2 regions of the Proteiniphilum saccharofermentans genome follow, and region 1 is predicted to be linked to the other one. Evidence: riboswitches for the same ligand, from Rfam matches in the RefSeq annotation. Region 1 holds a riboswitch; the other holds the start of a gene.

The links. Region 1 has a riboswitch for cobalamin ahead of nrdD (anaerobic ribonucleoside-triphosphate reductase). Riboswitches for the same ligand answer to the same signal wherever they lie in the genome.
Region 2: another riboswitch for cobalamin. It lies ahead of PSM36_RS17825 (TonB-dependent receptor plug domain-containing protein); the one in region 1 lies ahead of nrdD (anaerobic ribonucleoside-triphosphate reductase).

Annotation. Positions count from the first base shown of each region.
Region 1 is NZ_LT605205.1:2,270,407-2,281,437, reverse strand. It holds gene PSM36_RS08915 (YncE family protein) at 1-1,130, shown strand, start outside; gene PSM36_RS08910 (PKD-like domain-containing protein) at 1,199-2,884, shown strand; gene PSM36_RS08905 (hypothetical protein) at 2,904-3,827, shown strand; gene PSM36_RS08900 (IS4 family transposase) at 3,920-4,744, shown strand; gene PSM36_RS17945 (transposase) at 4,753-5,088, shown strand; gene PSM36_RS08895 (hypothetical protein) at 5,109-6,344, shown strand; gene PSM36_RS08890 (DUF5018 domain-containing protein) at 6,359-8,368, shown strand; gene PSM36_RS17885 (hypothetical protein) at 8,474-8,587, shown strand; cobalamin riboswitch at 9,094-9,307, shown strand; gene nrdD (anaerobic ribonucleoside-triphosphate reductase) at 9,468-11,031, shown strand, end outside.
Region 2 is NZ_LT605205.1:1,425,383-1,436,413, reverse strand. It holds gene PSM36_RS05560 (cob(I)yrinic acid a,c-diamide adenosyltransferase) at 1-399, shown strand, start outside; gene PSM36_RS05555 (FecCD family ABC transporter permease) at 444-1,463, shown strand; gene PSM36_RS05550 (ABC transporter ATP-binding protein) at 1,650-2,456, shown strand; cobalamin riboswitch at 2,531-2,736, shown strand; gene PSM36_RS17825 (TonB-dependent receptor plug domain-containing protein) at 2,886-5,045, shown strand; gene PSM36_RS05540 (bifunctional adenosylcobinamide kinase/adenosylcobinamide-phosphate guanylyltransferase) at 5,134-5,643, shown strand; gene cobT (nicotinate-nucleotide--dimethylbenzimidazole phosphoribosyltransferase) at 5,713-6,741, shown strand; gene cobS (adenosylcobinamide-GDP ribazoletransferase) at 6,776-7,531, shown strand; gene cobC (alpha-ribazole phosphatase) at 7,528-8,058, shown strand; gene PSM36_RS05520 (cobyric acid synthase) at 8,091-9,551, shown strand; gene PSM36_RS05515 (pyridoxal phosphate-dependent aminotransferase) at 9,648-10,670, shown strand; gene cbiB (adenosylcobinamide-phosphate synthase CbiB) at 10,678-11,031, shown strand, end outside.

The DNA of each region.
Region 1 (11,031 bases):
TTTTCGACTCATGCAGGGGTGAAGAAGAGGAACTTATCCCGCCCGTGGTCACCCCCGTTGCGCCGGGAGAGTCGGGTCCTGTAAAAGGATTTTTCCTGCTGAACGAGGCCAATATGGGAAGTAACAAAGCCTCCATTGATTATTTCGACAGTGAGTCGGGATACTATTATCAGAATATTTATCCTCTCATTAATCCGACCATAGCGCATGAGCTGGGCGATGTAGGCAATGATATCCAGATCTATGGCGACAAGTTGTATGCCGTGATCAATGTGTCGGGATATATCGAGGTGATGGACGTGAAAACCGGGAAACATGTGAATTCCCTGACGATACCTAACTGTCGTTATATCGTTTTTGACAAAGGATATGCCTATGTGAGTTCCTATAACGGCCCGGTAAAGATTGAACCGGATGCACCGCTCGGATGCGTGGTCAAAATAGACACCGTAACCATGAGAGAAGTCGGGCGTGTTACTGTGGGGTATCAACCCGAAGAGATGGTGATCCGGGATAATAAACTATATGTCGCCAATTCGGGAGGCTACCGTGTGCCGGACTACGACAATACCGTGTCGGTGATAGACCTGGATAATTTCCGGGAAGTGAAAAAGATAACGGTCGGTATCAATCTGCACCGGTTGGAACTCGATAGCGATCACAATATCTATGTAAGTTCCCGGGGAGATTACAAGTACACCTCTTCCAATACTTATATCATCGGAAAGAACGATATGGTGACCAAATCACTCAATCTGCCCTGTTCTGAAATGACAGCAATAGGAGACTCTATCTATATGTACAGTGTTGAATGGAGCCATATCACCCAGAGAAACACCATCACCTACGCAATTGTCAACACAAAAACACAGACAGTGGTATCCCGTAATTTCATTACGGACAGGACGGACAAACAGATTGTAACGCCCTATGGTATCGCCGTCCACCCGGAAAACAGGGATATTTACGTAACCGATGCAAAGGATTATGTCAGTCCGGGTGTATTGTATTGTTTTGATAAGTATGGTAAACGCAAATGGGCTGTGGTGACGGGAGAAATTCCTGCGCATATCGTATTTACGAGGTATCGGTTGCAGGGGATTTCATCGCTGGTAGCTGGAAACAATTAATCATACGACTTGCGGGACCTGAATGAATTATCATATTACAAAAACTTTAAATATAAATAGTAGGAATTATGATCAAAACAACAGGAATGAAGCTGTTACTCCTTACACTTCTATCGGTTTTTATCATCTCTTGTTCAGAAGATGATCCCGTGATAGATCTCGGCGCCCCGGTCATTAAAATTGAGGCGGAAAACGGGGAGTATAAAGTAAAGAAAGGGAAATCGGTTCTCTTGTCCGCCACGGTGGAGAACGCTGTGAAACCCATCTATTCATGGAAATTGGATGGTAAAATCATCTCAACCGAGCAGGAGTTCGAATTCGGGGGTGAATATGCGGGCGAATATTTCGTTAATTTCCGTGTCGATGCAGAGAACGGATATGCCGAACAACAGGTGAAAGTGAGCGTACTCGACAAACTCCCTCCGGAGATCGATATGCCGTCCATGTTCATTGCTTATGCAGGGAAAGATAACGAACTTACAGCCGAGGTGCTGTATGCCGACGAAGCACACTATGTATGGAAGTTGAACGGTATGGTTGTATCGGAAGAAAAGACGTATGTGTTTAACGAAGTCTCACTGGGTTCCCAGACGCTTTCATTAAAAGTGGAGACCGAAGACGGCTCCGACCTGAAAGTATTCACCATCACAAACCTGCCTGTTCCCGAACCGGAATTGTTTTTTGATGACGGGCATTACCGGACGGTGACCAACAAAGATGAATTACGTAAGATGGCAGTCCCTGTCGGAAAAAGCCTCGTACTGGCCCCTGTTATTTGCAATATAGAAGATCCGGGAACATTCCAGTGGACGGTGGATGGGGTGACCCAATCCGAAACTTCGGAGTTTTTTACCTTTACTCCCTCAACCGAAAGGGTTTATCTTATTACGGTTACCGAGCAAAGCACACAGGCAAAAGCTGAGGTTGAAGTAACCTGTACAAAACCCGAAGGTACCTACTTCCGGGAAAAAACTGAAACCAGCAAAGCCACTGCGGCCCTGGCCTTCGATTATGTCCCTGCCCCCGGACAGTTTATTAACTACCAGATAGGATCAACAAAAACCCGTGCTTTAAATGATCTGCAAAATGCATTGAACAGAGGTGGCGCTCCTTATATCGGTGCTTACGGCGGTTATTGGATCGTCGGATTCGACCATAGTGTCAGGAATGTGGAAGAGAAAGCCGACCTGTTTATTGGTGGAAATGCTTTTGCCGGATGGAGTGAACCCGGAATTGTATGGGTGATGCAGGATGTAAACGGGAACGGGTTACCCGACGACACATGGTATGAACTGAAAGGCAGCGAGACAGGAAAATCTGAAACCCGTCAACGTTACGCGCTTACTTATTATAAGCCCAACAAGAAAAAAGCAGATGTATTGTGGACAGACAATTTCGGCGGTTCCAATTCGGTAGATTATAACGGGTACCATACGCAGGACTATTATTTCCCGATGTTTATCGAGGAGGATTATTATACGGTGGTGGGAACCTGTCTTGCTTCAAGTATTGATTCTTCCACAGGCATAGTCTATGCCAGGGATTTTCCCTGGGGATATGTGGATAACTACAATACCGATCCCAACCGCCCAAGCGGACATTTCTGGATCGAAGATGCAATCCAGGTCGACGGATCACCGGCAAACCTGACACACATCGACTTTGTGAAAGTACATACAGGCATGGCGGCCAAAGGCAATGCGGTTGGAGAGATATCTACCGAACCGGGATGTCCTACTAACTTGAATTTCTAACAATCAAACGCATAAAGCAATGAATGTAATATATAGTTATAAAAATATCTTTTTCATGCTGATGGTGAGCCTGTTGGTTTTGTTGGCCTGTACTAACGAAGATGATCCGTTTGCAGGTACCGACAGCTATATCACGTCTTTCAGTTTACAACAAGGCGAGACGGTTTTTAATGCCGAAATTACTGAGCGGCTCATCACCGTAAAGGTACCGGAAGGTATATCGCTGAAAGGCGCCACGGCGACGGTGAAATTGAGTGAAAATGCTTCGATATACCCCGATCCCGCGGACATTACCCAATGGGACGAGGAAATACTGTTTGCCGTAACCGCTTTTGACGGTACAACGCAGCTAAGCTATAAATACAGCGTCATCCGGAGCCATATCGATGCGAACGAAACGGTAATACTGGCTACACAAGCCGACGTGGATGCTTTCGGGGCAAGCGATATTACTGCCATCGGAGGAAGCCTGATCATCGGCAGCACCACCGGTACCGACTCTATCAGGGATCTGGGCCCATTGGCAAAACTGAAGGAGATCACTTACTCGTTGACGATCCATCCCAGTTTTGCAGCGGCAGAATTGGCCGGTTTCGACGCTTTGGAAAAAGTAGGCGGCGATATTTATTCAACCGCAGCCAATATCGAAAAAGTGAGCTTCCCTAAATTACAGTCGGCCGGATCGGTATTCTTTAAAAATTCGAAGCTTGGAGAGGTAATATTTAGCCGGCTGGAGAATGTAACAAAGGCCATCACACTGCAATGCCCGTTGGGCGGTATCAGTTTTCCCCACCTGAAACAGGTGCAAAGTATTCATTTGGAAGACAGGGATGCGATGATTACTTCAGTAGCATTTCCATCGTTGGAGAAAGCCGAAAGCATAGTGGTTTATTTCCTTCCGTCGTTCATTAGTGGGCACTTAAATAAAAAAATAGTTCTTTGAAATCTTTTGTAGATCGCAGTTTTGAGAAATTTTAGTTGTGTGACGATTTGAAATGCGATGATTATATTTTACTTTGCCCAAAAGTAAAAATCATGAATCAAGGCAAATATATTTTCGCGCAGCTTACAGATTTTCTACCACGCAGGGTATTTGACAATATCGTATCCAGACACGATGGAAACAAGAAAGTCCGAAGTTTCACCTGCTGGAACCAGATGCTATGCATGATCTTTGGACAATTGACAGCCCGTGACAGTATGCGGGACTTGATGCTGAGCCTGGAAGCCCATCAATCCAAATATTACCATTTGGGACTGGGGGCAAGCGTAACCCGGACAAATCTGGGTAAAGCCAATCGTAACCGTAGCTATAAAATCTTTGAGGATTTTGCCTATGTGATGATGGACAAGGCCCGTCAAAGTCATTACAGGGAGGACTTCGAAGTCAAGGTGGACGGGAACGTCTATGCCTTTGACTCCTCCACCATCGACCTGTGCCTGAGTGTCTTCTGGTGGGCGGAGTTCCGCAAGCACAAGGGAGGCATCAAGTTGCATACATTGTATGACCTGAAGACTTCCATTCCGACTTTCGTGTTGATCACCAGCGCAAAGGTCAATGATATGAACGCGATGGATTATCTTCATTATGAATCCGGGAGCTTTTATATCTTCGACCGCGGATACGTGGACTTTGACAGGTTGTACCGGGTGAATGAATCCGAAGCCTGGTTTGTCACGCGGGCCAAGAAGAACTTCAAGTTCCGCAGGATGTATTCCCGGGAAGTTGACAAGTCGACGGGCGTGCAATGCGACCAGATCGGGAAACTGGAGGGATTCTACCAGCAAAAGGACTATCCCGGCAAACTGCGCAGAATCAAGTATCACGACGTGGAACTGGGCAGGACTTCGTTTTTATAACCAATAACATGGACTTGACGGCCGTCGAGATAGCGCTACTGTATAAAAAACGCTGGATGGTTGAGCTGTTCTTCAAATGGATAAAACAACACCTGAAAGTAAAAAACTTCTGGGGAACGACCATCAACGCCGTTAAAATCCAGTTATATTGTGCTATCATCGCTTACTGTCTGGTAGCCTTGATTGGTTACGAATTGAAAGTTGAGCGTCCAATCTACGAAATTCTGCAAATACTCAGTATCTCCCTACTGGACAAAACTCCTATAAGAGAGATACTTACGAATTGCGATTACAAAAATGTCAAAGAGCTCGATTATAAACAATTAAAAATCAACTGGATCTAAGTGTCCAGTAGTGTCCGTCGTTGACAAAGATATTACTCCCCGAATTGAAAGAAGTAGGCGATATTAAATTAAACTGGCTTACTGTGCTTGCCTTTATCGATGCTCCTAAACTGGAAGTATCGACAGGTACTATCACTCTTCCTGATGTTTCAAAGTTGTCGGAATTGAGCTTCCCCGAAATGCGTCAGGCAAATACGGTCGAGGTCAAAGGAGCCGAATTGGGGCTGCTTCATTTTCCCAAACTTGCAGCTATTACAAATCTTAGCATCCAGAACACTACGCTTTCCGGTATTTCAACAGGATTTGACAAACTGGAAAAGATAGAAGGTGAACTCCGGCTTATGGAAATGTCTGAAATGAGAACCCTTTCAATTCCTTCCTCAATCAGGCGAATTGAAAAGTTAACCATCTACAATCAGAATGTGGATCGCAATTTCGCTGAAATCAATATAAAAGGGATGAACCTTGGAGAACTGTCGATTGAACGGGATGCGGTAAACGGTATCAAAATTATTGGTGACGACGTGTTTCACGGAATAGTAAGTTTTGATACCCAAAACGGTAGAACGTATGACTGGGTATCTCCTGTTTTTGAGGGTTTCCATGAAATAGACTCCATATCATACGGCAACTATATATCCAATCTCAGAAATCTGGAGATGAAAGGTATACGAAAAATAAACAAAGGATTTCATATTCCTAATAACAATCTGATTGGGCTCAGCCTGCCCGATCTGGAAGAAGTAGGCGGTAACTTCGTTATCAATCACCTTTCTTCTGTATCGGTAGAGGATTCAGTGTTCATTATTCCAAAACTGAAATCGGTGGGCGGCGACTTCAGGATTACCACCGCCTCAAGAGATATAATTGCGCTGGAACTCCCTGCCTTAACCTATGTTGCAGGTAATTTAATAATAGGAACGGGGTATGCGTCAACGTCTCAGTGGGACCCTTACGGTCGCGACATGAAGAGTTTATCTTTCCCCATGTTAAAAACCATAGGCGGAAAAATAACACTTAAACCTTATCTGGATGGAGGTGATAACTATATAAATGAACGGTTTACGGATCTCGATGGATTTTCAGCGCTTGAATCGGTAAAAGGTGTCGAAATTGTGAGGCATCAGGGATTAATCTCGTATGAAGGATTCAGTAAAGCCATATCATCGTTTCCGGCAAGCGCCTGGAGTGTTGAAAACAATGGCTATAATCCTGCCTATCAGGATCTGTTGGATAACAAATGGGTGAAACCGTAAAATAGAATAATCGTATGAACAATATCAATATAAAAACAATCATCATATCGCTGTTTGCCGGTCTCTTTATGATTGCATGTGACGATGACAATAGCGCGTTCTCGGGTAATGATAATAATATAGTATCGTTCCAATTAAAACAGGGTGAGCAGACTTTCTATGCGGCCATCTCAGAAGGAAATCTGGTGGTAACCGTTCCCGCGAATTTATCGCTCGAAGGAGCAACAGCCACCGTCACCATCAGCGAACTGGCGACCATCTCTCCCGATCCGTCATCCATTACCGATTGGGACAATGAACAGACATTTACCGTTACATCCTACAACGGCAATACACAGACCTATGTCTATCGAGTCGAACACAATGCGGTTTCGAAAGATGGCGATGTGGTATTGCTTACACAAGCCGATGTCGATGCTTTTGCAGCACTCGGGCTCAGTGAATTGAACGGAAGCCTTACCATTGGTGCCGTTACAGGACAGGATTCCATCTACTCGCTGGAGGGACTGGAGAAACTTAAAAAAGTGAAATACGACCTTACAATTAATCCTACTTATGCCGGCGACGACCTCACCGGACTGGAAAATCTGGAGTTGATCGGATCGCTGCAAATAGACCAGAACAAGAAGCTGAAAACCGTGACGTTCCCCAGACTACAGGCCGTCATGCTGGGATTAATTATCAAACAGAGTAGAGTGGAAACAATACAGTTCCCCGAATTGCTTAAGGTGGATGATGAAATATCATTTATAAACCTGGATTCGCTTTTGGTAATGGAGTTCCCCAAACTGAAAAGTGTGGTGAATAATGTGACATTCCAAGCCGGTTGGAATACCAATAAGCTAAAAGTAATTGACTTTCCGGCATTGGAGAAAATCGGCGGAAAACTGGATATCACTAACTGGAAAGAAGTAACCGAAACTGTTTTCCCGAAACTGTCAGGTGTACGTGAATTGAATATAGCATCGCTTAGTAAACTGGTAAAGATTGAATTCCCTTCTCTTGAAAAGATTGAAACCAGGCTGAATCTTTCAGTGACGAACGACAATATCACTACCATTGATTTTTCCTCTTTAATTGCCATAGGAGGTGATTTCACTATGCCCGGTTTTCCGAAAATCACCGCTGCTGACTGGATAAAGTCGCTGGCTATGGTGGGTGGTAAGTTACAGATATCCAATAACGAAGCGACAAGCTTAAGTGATATTTTACCTGCGTTGGCAGATGTCGGGGAACTCACCCTGAATAACCTGCCGAACATATCGGAATTGGATTTAACTAAATTGAAAGCAGGAAAACTGATTTTTCAGGGAACATCGAATCCTGTAAAGCTCATAGCGGGTGAAACCTGTGAAACGGAGATTGCTCTCTGGTATCTGACAATCAAAAAACTCCCTGATCTTTCGGGTATAAAACACCTGAAAGGTTTACATATATCGGGATGCAATAACATTACAACTGTTGAATTGAATGAAATAGAAAGCGTACAAAACGATCTGATCTTCGAGTATGGTTCCAATTGCATGAGTTATAAAATGCCTGCATTAAAAGAGGTAGGTGCAAGATTTATGTTCAATAACCAGTTCGGAATAGAATTCAATTTTCCGTTATTGGAAAAAGTCGGGTCTTTTTCATACTATTCCCAGGGTCAACCAACTCCTGTCGATTTGTCATTTCCTTCGTTGACCCGATCCGAAACTTATTTTGTAATACAGACAAGTGGCAACAGCTCGATCGTGGCCAATATTTCGTTTCCTCAATTGGCTTATGTGGGTGATTATTTCCAGCTTACTGCTTTCTCCAATCCGGAAAATAATTATATCAAAGATCTGGATACATTTTCGGCGCTTACCTATATCGGAGGCAATGTGACAATACAAGCACAAAAAGCTCTGACATCCTTTGAAGGGCTCAAAAACGCTCTTGGAAAAGTATTAGAAGGGGAATCCACATGGACGGTCAGAAATAATGCTTACAATCCGACAATCGATGATCTCAAAGCAGGAAAATGGAAACAGATATAACTTCGCACCCATAGGCGGCATGGCGTTATTCGTGCGGCATATTACAGCAGACGCCATTTAGTCGCTTGCTACGCAGCGGGAATACCCTTCTTCAAAAACACTATATTGGGCGATCTGGTGTATTCAACAGCGCTTTTTGGGTTGTTTGAAGCCTCAGTTTCCCTGTTCCCCTCTTTACGCAAAGATGTCCGTCGCCCACCTGCGATGACAGGCTCATAAGGAATAAAGTTCGGGAACACACACTTCTCTACTTTTTTATTTATTATTTTGACAGGAAAGGCATTCCAGACAGATTGGTTTGCCTTTCTTTTTGCTTTGGTAAGGTACTTCCGTTTTTGTTCTTCCGTTTTTTCCTGTTTCCCGAGAAAACATAATTCCCTTATTGTAAAAGAAAAAGTTTAGGATAAAAACAATAATGGAGTCGTCGCCACTCAATTCGTTAGATGTAAAATATCTAATGAAAATAATAAAAAAGAAAACTTAATCTTCTGTTTTTCCTATATAAATTGCCGGATCAAAAATATAATATATTAATAAACAAATAAATAATTGGTAATAAAAATATTGTTGATAACTTTTTTGGGAAACTTTGCACTTTATCATTGAAGATAAATTACCTTTGTTGTGCATTTGGTTTTTTATTTGCACAACCTATTCGGGGATCAACTCTACGTCTTCACGGGGTCAACCTACTCCCGATGGACCAGGCAGGATGATACCTCCAATGGAATAGGATTACGAATGCTGCGAATAAAATGAAAAGGGAATGCCGTGAAAGTCGGCAACAGTTCCCGCTGCTGTAAGCTCTGCATAAAACCTTTGCGCAATACTCACATCCACTGGCTTGAACTCTTTCCTGTGAGAGGGTTGATGAAAGGCCGGGAAGGAAGCGCAAAAGGAGGAGTAAGTCAGAAGACCTGCCAGATGTGTACACTTTTTGATCTCTTTCGGGTAAAAAGAGAGTCGAAAACAGAGGTTTATACACCTTTTTTAACTGCTCTATCTGTATAAGCTTACCGCCGCAATGGCAAATGTTTTCCCGTATCGAAAAGTGTAATGGTATTGACATCTCTGTTCACACACTAAAAAATAAATTCGTATGGGAAACCAAACAATTCAGATCCTGAAACGGGACGGTAAACATGTCCCCTTCTCTATTAAAAAGATAGAAAATGCCGTTGCAAAAGCATTTCTCTCGGTAGGCGCATTCGCCACCGAAGATGATTTCATCGCTATCCTCTCGCGCCTTCACATCTCCGACGGGATGACCGTGGAAGAGATCCAGAACCAGGTGGAAACGGCGCTGATGGCAGAAAAATATTTTGCCGTCGCGAAATCCTATATGCTTTACCGCCAAAAGCATACCGAAACGCGTGAGATCCGGGACAACCTGAACTTCCTGATGAATTATTGCGATGCGCAAAATGCTGCCACGGGAAGTAAATTCGACTCCAATGCCAATGTGGAGAAGAAAAACATCGCCACGCTTATCGGCGAACTACCCAAAAAGAGCTTTATCGACCTGAATCGGAAGATGATCACCGACCGGCTGAAGGAGATGTACGGGAAGGAACTGGCGGATAAATATATCGGCATGCTGAACGAGCATTTCATCTATAAAAACGATGAAACCAGTCTGGCCAACTATTGCGCCAGCATCACCATGTATCCCTGGCTACTGAACGGTACCCTTGCCATCGGCGGGAACTCTACACCGCCGACCAACCTGAAATCGTTTTGCGGCGGATTCATCAATATGGTATTCATGGTGTCGAGCATGCTGAGCGGCGCCTGCGCTACACCTGAGTTTCTGATGTACCTGGACTATTTCATCCGCAAAGAGTATGGCGACGACTATTTTACACGCCACAGGGATGTGGTCGACCTCTCTAAACGACAACGCTCCCTCGACAAGGTGATCACCGACTGCTTCGAGCAAATCGTCTACTCCATCAACCAGCCCACCGGGGCACGTAATTTCCAGGCTGTCTTCTGGAATATCTCCTACTACGACAAATACTACTTCGAAAACCTGTTCGGCGAATTTCAGTTTCCCGACGGCTCCCGTCCGGTATGGGATTCACTCAGTTGGCTGCAGAAACGCTTTATGCGGTGGTTCAACAAAGAGCGGACCAAGACCGTACTCACCTTTCCGGTAGAAACCATGGCGTTGCTCTCGAAAGAGGATGATGTGATGGATACCGAATATGCCGATTTTACGGCTGAAATGTATGCCAAAGGGCACTCGTTCTTCACCTACATGAGCGACAATGCCGACTCGCTGTCGAGTTGCTGTCGCCTGCGCAATGAAATTCAGGACAACGGGTTCAGCTACACATTGGGAGCCGGAGGAGTCTCCACCGGTTCGAAAAGCGTGCTTACCATCAACCTGAACCGCTGCATCCAGTTCGCGAAACGTACCGGACAATCCTACACGGCATTTCTCGAAGAGGTGGTCGATTTAACCCACAAAGTACAGACCGCTTATAATGAAAACCTGAAAATGTTCCAGCAGAAAGGGATGCTGCCCCTGTTCGATGCGGGATTTATCAATATCAGCCGACAGTACCTGACCATCGGCGTGAACGGGTTGGTAGAAGCTGCCGAATCACTGGGCATCGAGATCAACCATAATCCCCGTTACGTGGCATTTGTACAGGAAA
Region 2 (11,031 bases), 850 kb from region 1:
GAAAAATACGGTTATGCAGAAATGGAAAGCCTCAAAAAACTCGGTGCAACCGTACTGAATTTTGCCAAAGGACACCCACATCTTGATAAGAGCATCGACGGCGAACAAATCAAGAAGGAAGTTCCGGAAGCCATCGAAATCCTTAGAGAGAAAGTGGCCTCCGAGCATTACGATCTCCTTATCATGGACGAGATTCTTATTTCGGTACGCGATCAATATCTGGATGAATCGGTACTCCTTGATTTTATAAAATCCAAACCGGCCAATATGGAACTTGTAATGACAGGTAGGGCTGCCACGGATAACATAATGGAACTCGCCGATTACGTTACGTTCTGTAAGAAACTGAAACATCCTTACGACCGTAAGATACGGAGCCGGAAAGGAATTGAATATTAAATAACTGTGAACTGTTTCCGAAATACAGGTTAAGCTAAAAAAGAATGGGACAAAAACAATGGGTTTGGGGTATATATGTCTTACTGCTTTTGGTGGGATTATCAGCTGTCTCCCTTCTATCCCTGGGAACAGGAGAGATTTCGATTCGAATCAGCGACCTGCCTGGCATTCTTTCTGAAAAGGAGAGTATGGAATACGGTGTATTGGCATATATCCGTATTCCCCAAACATTGCTCGGGCTAACCATTGGCGGAAGCCTCAGCCTGGCAGGTGCCATATTACAAGGAATTTACCGTAATCCGTTAGTAGAACCTTATACACTTGGCATCTCCGGTGGTGCATCGCTAGGTATCACCTTTGCAATTGTTGCCGGACTCCATCTGCTTAATATCCTATTTCTGCCGTTAGCCGGTTTCCTCGGTGCTTTCGCAACCATCTTCCTGGTATATACCCTCAGCCTCGGAAGGGGTGGGCTCAGTGTCAACCGGATGCTACTGACCGGGGTGATGATTAGCTTCATCGCCTCTTCTTTGATGATGTTCCTTATGTCGATCACTTCTTCGGACAATATCCATGGTATTGTTTTCTGGATGATGGGATCGCTCAATGAAACAAACAGCACCTTGATCACAGTAATGATCGCTCTTTCACTCTTCTGCCTGATCATATCATACCTGTTCGTAATGCCGCTTAATGCTCTCCGACTGGGAGAAGAAAAGGCCAAACACTTAGGGTTTAACGCAAACAGCGTAATCCGCATCCTGTTCGTCATCACATCGCTGCTTACCGGAGCATGTATTGCCGTGGCAGGTGTCATCGGATTCGTCGGACTGGTTATCCCGCACATTGTTCGCCTGTGGGTAGGTACCGATTACCGCATATTGCTTATCTCTTCTTTTCTGAGCGGCGGCATATTCCTGATCCTGTGCGATGTAATTGCACGTACTATCATCTCGCCCAACGAGCTGCCTATCGGAGTAATTACCGGTATTGTCGGCGGCATAGTGTTTATCATGTTATTGAGTAATTCGAGACGGAAAGAACTCAGACGATATGATGATTAGTTGATGTGATGATTGGAAGGAGATTGAAGGGATGATTGAAAAAAGATTGAAAAAAGATTGAGGGAGATTGAGGAAGATAGATGAAGATTGAAGGGAGATTGAATAATTTATGTGAATTCTTTCTGAACTTCTTTCACTTTTCACTTTTCACTTTTAATTTTTAATTCATAACTCATAATTAATAGAATGCCTCCTTTTCTCGACATACAAAACCTCTCCTGCGGATATAGTAGCGGCTTCCGGGTACATGACATTAACCTGAAGCTCCCCGAAGGGTCGTTTGCGGGTATCATCGGGCCCAACGGATCCGGGAAAACCACACTGTTCAGGGGTATCTCAGGGACATTGCCGTTAAAAGAGGGAAATATCCTGCTTGAAGGAACTGACCTATCGGAACTCACATGGAGGGAAAAGGCGCAAAAACTCGCCATTGTCTCGCAATTCTCCGAAACAGCAGAACTATCGGTAGAAGAATATGTACTGATGGGACGTCTTCCCTACCGTCAACCATTCCAGTTCTTCGACAGGAAAGAAGATATCGAGATAGCACACCATTATATGCATCTGACCAATACCTATCGTCTGCGCCACAAATCGATGACGGAATTGAGTGGTGGTGAGCGACAAATGGCCAATATTGCCTGCGCCTTATCACAACACCCTCGCTTATTGTTACTCGACGAACCGACATCACACCTTGATATTACCCATCAGATGCAGTTCATGAACCTGATCCAACGACTGAACGAAGAGATGAAACTCAGTGTGATGATGATCTTACACGATCTCTCACTTGCTGCCGAGTATTGCGACTTCCTCCTGATGATGAAAAACGGGACAACCTTTTGCCAGGGAGCACCCGAAGTGGTGATTACCTATGAACATATCGAAAATGTATATGACACGGTAGTGATCGTAAAGACTAATCCCATATCAGGTAAACCGGTAGTCTTTCCCGTATCTGAACAGAGGTTACGCAATGGAAAAAAATAAATTATTTCACCAAACAAACCGATCTCCAAATAAACCCTCCAATATTTCATTTCCGAATCCCAAATAAAAACAGTACTTTTGCAGCGCTTTCGGGCACAATGGAATTCGGTAGTTTGCCATAAGCGAAGAAGCCGAAGCTGTACCCGCAGCCGTATGTTCCCTATTTACAGGGTTATCCGACATTTTCAAATGTAAAAGTCACTGTCCCGATAAATCGGGGTGGGAAGGCAACGGATAACCGGGAACGAGCCGGAAGACCTGACCGAAAGCATCAGCCATGCAAGCTTTCGGGATAAAAGCAGCGTTGAGATCATTTCCGGCATTTAAATTCTCCCGCATTTAAATTCTCCTTGTATCCGGAATTTCAAAACACTCTCTCCCTCGAAAGTTTATGGTTCAAACGAATGTTTAACTGTAAATTTTTCAACAATGAACAAGAAATTTTTCACCGGCATTTTTGCCTTGCTTTTCACTGGCACACTCCTCTATGCGCAGGATTCTGCCGAACAAACATATGACCTGGAGGAAGTAGTGGTCACCGCTACTCGTATGGGACTACCTTTAAAGAGCGTTCCACAGAAAGTGGAGATCATCGACAGTAAAAAAATAACCACCGTACAGGCTGACAATGCGGCCGACCTGCTTAAACGGACTGTCAACCTTGACATCATACAATATCCCGGCTCTTCATCGGCCATAGGTATGCGTGGGTTCAGCCCTTCCGCCCATAACCGCAACTACACATTGGTGTTGATCGATGGCAAACCGGCCGGGACAACCAATCTCACTTCTATCCCAACCGATTTTATCGAGATGATAGAAGTAGTGAAAGGCCCCTACTCAGTGCTCTATGGATCGGACGCAATGGGTGGCGTGATTAATATCATCACACGCAAACCCGGTGATAGCCGGACTGGCAATATCAGCCTTAGCGCCGGAAATTTCGGGCAGACCAACTTCAACGGATATGCATCGGGAGGCATTTCCGATAACGTTTCTTTAGCACTCGGCTTTTCAAGGAAAGCACAGGATAAAGATTATCGTATCGGGAAAAAGAATCTGATTTCTTTATCGGAAAAAGAGGAATTGATCCTCGACAAAAAATCGTATGGCGATATCATGACCAACAGCCAATACCAGATCAACCAATTCATGGGGAAATTGAATATTGGGTTCAATGACCTCTGGAGTGCCGATCTGTCAGGCATATTCGTCACTTCAAATGACATTGAAATGCCCGGTAACTATTGGCATTCTGAAGGATTGACCAAGAAAGACTTCGACCGGACCAATACCTCAGTCGATGTCCGTCGCAATACGTTCAATAACATATTGCTTATCTCCCCCTATTATTCTGTTTATAATGAGAGCAATTACGACAACAACACCGATAATGCATTTATCAACTACAAGGAGTCGGTCAAACAATATGGATTGAAGTTAAGCGATACACATACCTGGGGTGATTTCCAATTGATCGGAGGAATCGACCTGGATGCACTGAACGTCTCCTCCGAACGGTTTACAGATAAAATGACGCAGACGGATCCTTACCGTCCTGATCATAATAGCTTTGCTTCATCGGTATTTGTACAAGGAGCATACACAAAAGACAATCTATTTGTCAATGCCGGCCTACGCTATAGCTACACCAAATTCACACTGGAAGCAGATGATTTTCTCGGTAACGAAAAGAAAAGTAACAATTATTCCAACTTCAACCCTTCGGTCGGGATCAAATACTTCCTTACACCTATACTGAACATCCATGCCAGTGCAGGAAACGCTTTCTACATGCCCGACGCCTATAAGATGGCCGGACAATTCGAGGCGGGAGGCATGAAATACAAAGGAAATGAAGACCTGAAAGCTGAAACATCCACTTCATTCGATTTCGGGATGAACATATCCAATAATGAATGGTTGAATTTAGATGTGTCCTATTTTCACGCGTTTTATAAAAATAAGATCGTGAACGAGACAAAATTTGATGAAACAACCAACGACATGTACTTCACCTTTGCGAATGCCACAAATGGCCGCATGAACGGGCTGGAGCTTATGTTCTCATCCGATATCGCCAAAGAGTTTGGATCGCAAAATAGCCTGGAACTATATGCAGGTTTCACCCATATGTTCAATAACAAATTTGATGAAATAAGAGGAAAAGGCACACCTGATGAGAAGACGCTGACCAAAGATATACTCTACGTACGCCGCAATACAGGGAACTTCGGTATTACATTTGATACCAACCGCGGTTTTGTAACCCGGCTAAACGCACGCTATATCGGAAAACGGCTGGAACAGGACTGGATGTTTGCCTATGACGAAAATTGGAATCCTACCAGCCTTCGTCCCGATATAAAACCGGAAGATTACTACACCAAGGGCGATTATGAAACAACCGATCAGGTTCTTCAACATTCGGCACATCTGGTTTTTGATTATTCTGCTTACTATAATGTAACCCCGAAAGCACGTGTCGGGATATCAGTATCCAACCTGCTCGATGAAAATTACACCGAAAAAGACGGATACAATATGCCGGGACGTAGTATTATGGGGTCATTCAGCTATTCGTTCTGAAGAAATTAGGTAAATTTGCATCTGAACATGGTGCAAATTGATTTTGCGCACTAGAAAACAACTTAGTGTAAAATAAAACAGAAAAATAATGCGGGAGATTATTTTCATTACAGGCGGACAACGATCAGGCAAAAGCCGATTCGCACAAAAGTTGGCGGAAGAATATTCCTCCAGCCCGTTATATCTTGCCACGTCCCGCCGCTGGGACGATGATTTCGAACAACGTATCCGTCGTCATCAGGCTGACCGGGGTGAACAATGGGAAACCATCGAAGAAGAGAAATATTTGCGTTCTCTCTCACTTGCCGGTCGAACTGTCCTGCTTGACTGCATTACACTGTGGCTGACCAATATCTTCCATGATAACGACTATAATCTCGACGCTGCACTGGAAGAGGCAAAGTCGGAATGGAACGGTTTCATTCAGCAGGATTTCCGGCTAATCATCGTCAGTAATGAAATAGGGATGGGACTTCATGCTCCCGATGAGGCTTCGCGCCATTTCACCGATCTGCAGGGATGGGTCAACCAGCATATTGCCGCATCGGCCGATAAGGCATACGTGATGGTATCCGGTATTCCATTGCAACTGAAGTGAAGAAAGTGAAAAATTCTAACTTCTCAGTGCTAACTTCTGATTTCTAACTTCTTTATATGATTAAAAAATATGAATATTGAAACTGCACTTCGGCAGAAGATCGACAGCCGTACAAAGCCGGCAGGTTCGCTCGGCAAACTTGAAGAGATTGCTTTTAAGGTCGGTAGGATACAGCAAACACTGACGCCCGAACTATGTAATCCTGCCATACTGGTATTTGCAGCCGATCATGGCATTGCCGACGAGGGGGTAAGCCCCTGCCCGAAAGAGATCACCCATCAGATGGTAATGAACTTCGTCCATGGAGGCGCCGGGATCAATGTGTTCGCACGCCAGCACGGTATCAACCTGAAAATTATCGATGCCGGTGTCGATTTCGATTTTCCGGCAGGATCAGGTGTTATTGATGCCAAATTAGGCCGTGGCACAAACAATATGTTATATCAGCCTGCCATGAGCATAGAAACCTGTCACAAGGCGATGGAAAAAGGAGCAGAATTTGTCCGTCAGGAATTTGAGAATGGCTGCAACGTGATAGGTTTCGGGGAAATGGGTATCGGAAATACTTCACCGGCATCGCTGTTACTGCATAAATTTACGGGCATCCCCCTCGATGATTGTGTGGGACGAGGTGCCGGTCATGATGATGCAGGTGTCCGTCATAAATGTGAAATACTTCAACGGGTTGCCGAAAAATACTATCCCGCTACTCCGGTCGAAACACTGGCTACATTCGGTGGCTTCGAAATTGCAATGATGTGCGGAGCCGTACTCGAGGCTAAACGGTCAAATATGTTGGTCGTTGCCGACGGATTTATTGCGACTTCTGCTTTTCTGGCTGCATACGAAATTCAACCCGATATCCTCGAAAACACCCTCTTCAGCCATTCATCGGATGAAAAGGGACATATATTGATGCTCAAGTACCTGAAAGGCAATCCGATCCTACATCTCAACCTGCGGTTAGGAGAAGGAACCGGAGTTGCCCTGGCTTATCCCATTGTCAGGTCAGCATTGATCTTCCTCAATGAGATGGCCGGTTTCGAAGAGGCCGGTGTACATGATGTCAGAAACAAACATTTCCATTCATCGACATAAAGTGGAAAATAGCCTATTTTAGCAAACCGGAAAGATGAAGCAGCAAATCAACCTCTTTTTCCATGCACTCTTCTTTTACAGCCGTATTCCGGCAGGTAAAATCAACTATTCGGAAGAAAACCTGACGAAAGCATTCCGTTATTTTCCATTGATTGGTATCATTGTGGGTGCAATTGGAGGAGGAATATTTTTACTGTTCCGGTGGATATTCCCGGTACCGGTCGCCCTTGTTATATCCGTAGCTGTAATGGTGATCGTAACCGGGGCCCTCCACGAAGACGGCCTATCGGACTTTTTTGATGGATTCGGGGGAGGACGCGACAAGGAACGTATTTTGGCCATCATGAAAGAGAGTACTATCGGCGCCTATGGAGTCATCGCCCTTATCTTACTGTTTGTGTCAAAGCTTACACTGCTCCTTTCTATCAACCCATCCCATATTATTACAGTATTAATTGCATCACATGCATCAAGCAGGATGATGCCGATTTTTCTGATAAATAGTTCCCATTATGCACGCACGGGAGAGAGTAAGGCGATGCATACCCGCAGGAGAACAGATAAGGTGACATTCGTGATTGCACTTATATTTGGCCTGCTACCACTGGTTTTCATATCCTGGAAAATTATTCTGGTTGTTATTCCGGTTTATGCAATGATCGTCATGGTTTTGAAAAAATATACGGAGAGGAAAATAGGTGGTTTCACTGGTGATGTATTGGGCGCATTGCAACAATTCTCGGAACTCGCGTTTTATCTTGTTTGTGCTGCATTATATCCGATCTCATGAAACTCTATCTTGTCCGACATACACGTGTGGATGTACCATCAGGTATCTGTTACGGGCAGACCGACGTACCATTGGCCGACTCGTTCGAAACCGAAATGGGATCAATCCGGTCGAGATTATCAGGGATACAGTTCGGACATATTTTTTGCAGTCCGTTGAGCCGATGTGTAAAACTCGGCATATCATTGGAGTATCCATTACTCCTTGACGACCGGTTGAAAGAATTGAACTTCGGTGAATGGGAAGGCCAAACATGGGATAAAATCTTCGAATCAGAGAGAGGTGGAAAATGGTTTACCGATTATCTGAACGAAGCCTGCCCAAATGGAGAGTCATATCGGGACATACTGCAGAGGGTGGAGAGCTTTATTGCAGATTTACCAAAAACAGATGCCAATATACTGGTCATCACACATGCAGGGGTTATCCGTGCATTCAGGATATTGTTAAAAAACTGGCCGGTAAAAAGAGCATTCGACAAACCGGTTGCTTATGGGCAGGTCACGATCATAGAAAAACGACCATAGATTACAACCGTCACTGGAAATATTGCCATATAATGAATAAACTTCGTCCCATTATGTTTGTCGGCACCGGCTCCGACGTAGGAAAATCGGTAATCAATACCGGTTTCTGCCGTATATTCCTTCAAGACGGTTATTCCCCTGCCCCGTTTAAGGCGCAGAATATGTCACTCAACAGCTATCCGACCGGAGACAATCTTGAAATAGGCCGTGCACAGGCTGTACAGGCGGAAGCATGCGGAATCGGCTGCACAGTGGAGATGAACCCCGTCTTGCTGAAACCGACCGGCAACTCAACCTCGCAAGTGGTGCTCAACGGTAAACCCGCAGGGAATAAATCGGCACGGGAATATTTCAACGAGACTGACCGGGACTCACTCTTCTCGGAAGTAATGCGTTCGTTCGACAGGCTGGCCAGCCGCTATAATCCAATAGTGATTGAAGGAGCCGGTAGTATTTCAGAAATCAACCTCCGGGAGAAAGATATCGTGAACATGCGTGTGGCACTGCATACCAATGCCGCCACATTTCTGGTCGCTGATATTGATAAGGGCGGAGTGTTCGCCAGTGTGTACGGAACACTTCAATTGCTTCCCGAAGCCGAATGCAATGCCATCAAAGGGATTATTATCAATAAGTTCAGGGGAGATATCACCCTGTTTGACGATGGCAAAAAGATATTGGAAGGACTGACAGGAAAACCGGTAATTGGTATTATCCCCTATTGTAAAGGGCTTTTTATCGAACAGGAAGATGGGGTGGTTATCGAAAAGAAAAAAACAGCTTTTAAAGAGGGAAAAATAAATATCGGAGTAGTATTGTTGAAGCACTTATCAAACTTTACCGATTTCAATATGCTGGAACTGATACCGGACGTGAACCTTTTCTATTCGGACAATCCGGAAACCTTGTCGCAGACCGATATTATTATTATTCCCGGATCAAAAAATACGTTGTCCGATTTAAAAACATTACGGGAAAAACACCTCGACAAGGTTGTTCTGGCCCATCACCGCAGCGGGAAACCGGTATATGGCATCTGTGGCGGTTACCAGATGATGGGAGAAGAAGTCCGCGACCCCGATGGTGTGGAAGGAAATATCCCGGTACTACCCGGATTGAACATACTCCCGGTTATCACTACCCTTGCTGATGGGAAACAAACGCGACAATGCCGGTTTTCATTTATTGAAAGTGATATTTCAGGTGAAGGATATGAGATACACGCAGGACATACATCTTCCAATCGTCCGCTCTGCCGTATGGAAAACGGTGAAACTGACGGTTATTTCCTGAATGACAAGACCTGGGGAACCTATATCCACGGCATTTTTGATAATGCATCAGTTATTGAACGGGTGCTACGTCAGATAGATCCCGATATTTCCGCCACCGTCAATTATAAAGCCCGTAAGGAAGAGGGATATAACCGGCTCGCTGATGTGATCCGGGAGAATGTGGATATGGAGTATGTTTATAAGTGCCTGGGTGCCTAGGTGGTTAGTAGGAAAAACGGGAAGGATAATGCTTTGGCAATAAATGACAATGTGCTGCACACGATAATTGGTAATTGGTAATTGGTAATTAAAAGAATGCAAACAGGACATGGTAACGACATATATGATTATGCGGATATAAGATGTGACTTCAGCTCTAATATTCCTTACCGGAACGAATCGGAGACTATTGCGGATTATCTGAAAAGTCATATGGATACCATCCGCAATTATCCTGATCCAAACAGTCGTAAATTAACATCTCAATTGGCAGATTTTCACGCTGTATCTCCCGATAATATATTGGTCACAAACGGTTCTGCAGAGGCGTTTTATTTGCTCGCACACCTCTTTCAACACCGGAAAAGTGTAATCCCCTATCCTGCCTTTTCAGAGTATGAGGATGCCTGTCGCACTTATCGGCATGAGATTTCGTTCCTCCCGATAGGATCATTGCAGGATACCCCCCACTTTGAAGTTGATATGGCCTGGTTCGGCGTACCGAACAATCCCGACGGAACGCTTGTGAGTAACGATACTATTTCACGTTTTTGCAGCAAAAATCACCATACCTGTTTTGTCGTGGATGCAGCTTATGACGAGCTATGCCCGCGGAACGAATCGGTAAAAGAGTTGCAAGGCAGATTCAAGAATCTGATTATCGTACACTCGCTTACAAAAACATTTGGCATTCCCGGATTACGCCTGGGGTATATTGTTGCCGACCAACAGATAATCGATGGTATCCGGTCATTGCGCCCCCCCTGGTCGGTAAATGTATTGGCTCTGGAAGCAGGAAGTTTTATTCTGGAGAACCGGAACAGGCTGTTGCCGGATGCCGCTTCACTATGTGCCGAATCAGCACGGTTACAACAAGAAATCAACGCGTTACCTCAATTCGAAGTGACCGCCTCACCGTCCAATTTCTTTTTGGTAAAGATGACAGAAGGAACTGCAGCGGAATTGAAGCAGTTTCTAATCGACAAATCCGGGCTGTTGATCCGCGATGCAGCCAACTTCAGAGGATTAACACCACAACATTTTCGTATTTCTGTACAGGACGAAGTGTGGAACCATCAGCTTATTAAAGCATTGAAATTGTTCTATACAAGATATTGATTTTATTTTGTACCATTTCTTTATCACATACCAGGATTTTCTAATTCCGCTATTGGGCGGGTTATTGCTGGATGCTTTTATCGGCGATCCACACCGTTTGCCACATCCCATCCGGCTGTTTGGCAGTATGATTGCCTGGTGTGACCGGCAGTTTAACCGGGGAAACCATCAAAAGAGGAATGGCGTACTTGTCGCTTCAGGATTGGTATTATTGGTCTTTCTATTTTTATTGGGGTTAGAACGGATACTCACTCCCTACCCTGCCGTCCTGCTTATCATCAACACCATTCTCTTTTTTTATGCGGTCAGCAACCGGAGCCTGATCTCCGAAGCGGTGAAAGTGGAAATACTGGTTGTGAAA